Regions from separate parts of the Rhodoferax sp. P2_H8_2 genome, predicted to be linked through region 2. Evidence: predicted binding sites of a transcription regulator. Region 2 holds the regulator's gene; the other holds the start of a gene.
What was found. The regulator NrdR, encoded in region 2, represses ribonucleotide reductase genes. The targets are predictions, from matches to a motif close to CACNANATNTNGTG.

Region 1 (2,397 bases), on a different contig from region 2:
AACACTAAAGGACACCCATTTCAATCGCACGCTTGCGGCCAACCGCCTGGGGCTGACGCTGCGCCAGATCCGCTACCGTATCGCCCGGCTCAAAATCGACGTCCCCAGCGATAACGAAGGCCCCGATGCCTGATACGGACAAACCAAACACGACGCAGAGGCCCTGGCAGCAGGGCTGGTACCGCTTTGCGCGGCATGTTCGGTCACCCAATTTTGGCGCCAGGCCTGCGCAAGCCAACATTGACCTGGTGGTGGTGCACTCCATCAGTTTGCCGCCCGGCACCTATGGCGGACCCGAAGTGGAGCAGCTATTCACCAACACGCTGGACTGGGACGCCCACCCTTTCTTTAAAAGCATCGAAGGCCTGGAGGTGTCGTCGCACTTCTACATCCAGCGCGGTGGCGAGTTATGGCAGTTCGTCAGCTGCGATGACCGCGCCTGGCACGCCGGTGTGTCCAGCTACCGAGGACGCAGCAATTGCAATGACGACTCCATAGGCATAGAGCTGGAAGGATTGGAGGGCGGGCTGTTTACCGATGCGCAGTATGAGACCTTGCAGTCGCTGTTACCGGCTCTGCTAGCGGGCTACCCCATCGCCCACATCGCGGGGCATGAGCATATAGCGCCAGGGCGTAAGGGAGACCCTGGTGCCGGCATGGATTGGGCACGCTTGCAACAGTCCAGCGGGCTTTTTTCTCAGTATTTTCCCGATGGTATTTTGAGTAAAAATATTTCTCACGCGACATCTGTCCAACGCACCGAATTGGATTGAACCGGTCGCACCAAATCGGCCGAATCGGCATGCGCACTATCCATGCGGCCCAGCGGCCCAAATCCGCCGAAAACCAGCACCAGCATTGATGTTTTTCCGCCATCAGGCGCGCCGCAATGGCTTGCCGCGGATACTGAAGATATGGACGCACCAGTGCGGGCCATGCTCTGCAACCCCGCACATTTTTCAGCATTCTGCCCAGTGCACACTTTTGGCAACAGTACACTATGGGTAGTGGCTTGCTGACACCTTGCACACCAGATATAGTGTCATTTGATTTCGGCGCGATTCCCTCAGGTGATGGATTTGCACCCACCGTAGATAGCAGCCAAGCCCATAAAAAATATTGATTCGAAGAGGAATTCATGCAAACCATTTCCAGCACATCCAGCACTGTCACGACCGGCATCCTTTCCAGCCAGAGTGCGCCTGTACAAGGTGCCTCCATCAATCCCCTGAACCACTACCAGATCATTCGCCGCAACGGCGCCGTGGTTCCATTCGAACCCAACAAAATCGCGGTCGCGATGATGAAGGCGTTTCTGGCCGTGCATGGCACCCAGGGCGCCGCATCTGCCAGCGTGCGCGAGATGGTGGACGAGCTGACGCAGCAGGTGATCCGCGCGCTGGTGCGCTCACGCCCCGGTGGCGGCACCTTCCATATTGAAGACGTACAAGACCAGGTAGAACTGGGTCTGATGCGCGGCGGCCACCACGAAATCGCCCGGGCCTATGTGCTCTATCGCGAACGCCGCACGCAAGAGCGCGCCAAGCAAGTGGCACAGGAAACGCCGGCAGCGCCCGCGCTGCACGTGATCGATGGCGGCCAACGTGTTCCGCTCGACCTGCTTGCGCTCAAGACAAAGATTGAAACGGCCTGCGCCGGACTGGGTGCCGATGTCAGCGCCGCGCCCATCCTGGCCGAGACCATGCGCAATCTGTATGACGGCGTGCCTATGGACGAGGTCTACAAGGCGTCCATCCTGGCGGCCCGCACTTTGATCGAAAAAGATCCTGATTACACCTACGCCACAGCGCGTCTGCTGTTCCATACGATTTCGCGTGAAGTGCTGGGCCGCGATGTGGCGCAGGCCGACATGCAGCAAGCCTATGCAGATTACTTCCCCGGCTTCATCAAGCGCGGCGTCGATGCCGAGCTGCTGGACGAGAAGCTGCAGCAGTTTGACTTGCAACGTCTGGGCGCGGCATTGAAGGCCGACCGCGATCTGAAGTTTGATTACCTGGGTCTGCAAACCCTGTATGACCGCTACTTCCTGCATGAAGGTGCGACCCGCATCGAGCTGCCACAAGCCTTCTTCATGCGCGTCGCTATGGGCCTGTCGCTTGGCGAGATCGACCGCGAAGCGCGTGCGATTGAGTTCTATGAAGTCCTATCTTCGTTTGACTTCATGTCCAGCACGCCCACTCTATTTAATAGTGGCACCTTGCGCTCACAGCTGTCTTCCTGCTACCTGACCACCGTGCCCGACGATCTGGATGGCATTTACGAGTCGATCAAGGAAAACGCTCTGCTGTCGAAGTTTGCTGGCGGCCTGGGCAACGACTGGACCCGCGTGCGCGCTCTAGGCTCCCACATCAAGGGCACCAACGGCGAATCGCAAGG
Region 2 (2,397 bases):
TGCTACGAAAGCCAGCTAGATTGGCCCGCATGCGTTCGATATGGCCGGCGGCAATGCTGGTTGCCGAGGCACGGTAGCCAGATAGCTTGGGCATTTGAACGGCATACGACATCATTCCGCCCAGAGCCAACATGCCAAACGAAAGAATCAGCACCGTTACCAGCACTTCCAGCAGGGACGAGCCCCTTTGTGTGGGCCTGCGAGGGATTGTATTTATGGACATGACGTGTACCCGTCCCCTTTGATTTTGACCCTTCCGCCGACGCTTACGCAAACCATGCGTTGCTCCTCACTGGAGTAGTTGGGCGGGCTGCCAAACGTGAGTGACATTGCTCCCCCGCTTAAGTTTTGAAGCCGACCGGTTGCTGTAAAGACGAGTTTTGTAGTGCTGGAAGCCTCAATGGTGTTGACCCCAGTAATAAGAGCTTGTCTGCGCAGTATTAGGTCACCAGAAGTTACTGACTGGGTGCTGTCTTGGTCGTAAAACACGATCCAGCCCGATTCCCAACCGCTGCCCGTTGCACAACTAGGGTTGGCGGCTTCGGGGTCGTTGCTGCGGCACATCACCATATCCCCGCCGCGGCGGACCCCCTCACTTCGCGCAAAACTGGCGTCTGCAATAAAGGAATTGACCGCGCTCGACATATTCACTGACCGTATGGTCTTGGTGAAAGAAGGTGCTGCCAAGGCAGCCAATATGGCGGCAATTGACAGCACGATCATTAGTTCGACCAAGGTAAATCCCAAGGATTTTTTCATGAATGTGATTCTCAATGAATACTCCATCTCGCCAAAAAGTAAGCGATAAGTGGGCAGCAAGCCCGATTGACGGTAGGGTCCGACTACCGCCGAACCTCATCTACTAACGTCTTAAACTCATCAATATCCTCAAAACTGCGATAAACACTGGCAAAACGTACATAGGCCACTTTGTCGAGCTTCTTGAGTTCGCGCATCACCAGTTCGCCAATCCGGGTAGAGGGGACCTCGCGCAGGCCCAGGTTCAATAGTTTCTCCTCAATTCGCTCTATGGCGCCATCAACCTGCTCGGTGCTGACGGGACGTTTGCGCAGCGCTAGGTTCATCGATGCCAGCAGCTTGATCCGTTCAAACTCTATGCGACGCCCATCCTTCTTGACGATGGCGGGGAAGTTGACGTCGGGGCGCTCATAGGTCGTGAAGCGCTTCTGGCAAGAGGCGCACTGCCGGCGCCTGCGGATGAAGTCCCCGTCTTCGCTGATTCGGGTCTCTACGACCTGGGTATCCGAATGGCTGCAAAACGGGCACTTCATCTGGGGCTACTTACTTATAGACCGGGAAGCGGGAAGTCAGGGCGTTGACCTTGGCGCGAACCGCTTCAATGTTGGCTGCGTCGCGTGGGTTGTCCAGCACATCAGCAATCAGATGGGCGGTCATTCTTGCCTCTTCATCCTTGAAGCCACGGGTGGTCATTGCCGGTGTGCCAATGCGCACGCCGCTGGTGACCATGGGCTTTTCCGGGTCGTTGGGGATGGCATTCTTGTTGATGGTCATGTGGGCGCTGCCCAGTACAGCCTCGGCTTCCTTGCCGGTAATGCCTTTGGATCGCAGATCGACCAGCATGACATGGCTCTCAGTTCCACCGCTGACGATGCGCAAACCGCGAGCGGTCAATGTCTCGGCGACGATCTTGGCGTTGCGGACTACTTGCTGCTGGTACGTCTTGAATTCAGGAGCAAGAGCTTCCTTGAATGCGACAGCCTTTGCCGCGATCACATGCATCAACGGGCCGCCTTGCAGACCGGGGAAGATGGCGCTGTTGATCGCCTTTTCGTGTTGCGACTTCATCAGGATGATGCCGCCGCGTGGGCCGCGCAAGCTTTTGTGGGTGGTGGAGGTCACCACGTCAGCGTGAGGCACCGGGTTGGGGTAGACGCCAGCGGCGATCAGGCCCGCATAGTGAGCCATGTCGACCATGAAGATCGCGCCGACATCCTTGGCGACCTTGGCAAAACGAGCGAAGTCGATCGCCAGTGAATAGGCGCTTGCGCCGGCGATGATCAGTTTTGGCTTGGCTTCGTGGGCTTTGCGCTCCATTGCGTCGTAGTCGATGGCTTCCTTGGCGTCCAGGCCGTAGCTCACGACGTTGAACCATTTGCCGCTCATGTTCAGCGGCATGCCGTGGGTCAGGTGGCCGCCTTCGGCCAGGCTCATGCCCATAATGGTTTCGCCGGGCTTGACGAAGGCCAGCAGCACCGCCTCGTTGGCGGACGCGCCGCAATGCGGCTGCACGTTGGCTGCTTCGGCGCCGAAAATCTGCTTGACGCGATCAATCGCCAGTTGCTCCGCCACGTCTACGTGCTCGCAGCCGCCGTAATAGCGCTTGCCTGGGTAGCCTTCGGCGTATTTGTTGGTGAG

Region 1: the regulator NrdR is predicted to act here: its motif matches at 1,029-1,042, upstream of AC1DV6_RS01305 (ribonucleoside-diphosphate reductase subunit alpha).

Annotation. Positions count from the first base shown of each region.
Region 1 is NZ_JBFUFW010000001.1:262,772-265,168, forward strand. It holds gene AC1DV6_RS01295 (sigma-54-dependent transcriptional regulator) at 1-133, shown strand, start outside; gene ampD (1,6-anhydro-N-acetylmuramyl-L-alanine amidase AmpD) at 126-773, shown strand; gene AC1DV6_RS01305 (ribonucleoside-diphosphate reductase subunit alpha) at 1,139-2,397, shown strand, end outside.
Region 2 is NZ_JBFUFW010000005.1:188,715-191,111, forward strand. It holds gene AC1DV6_RS11290 (prepilin-type N-terminal cleavage/methylation domain-containing protein) at 1-223, opposite strand, end outside; gene AC1DV6_RS11295 (GspH/FimT family pseudopilin) at 214-759, opposite strand; gene nrdR (transcriptional regulator NrdR) at 843-1,292, opposite strand; gene glyA (serine hydroxymethyltransferase) at 1,303-2,397, opposite strand, start outside.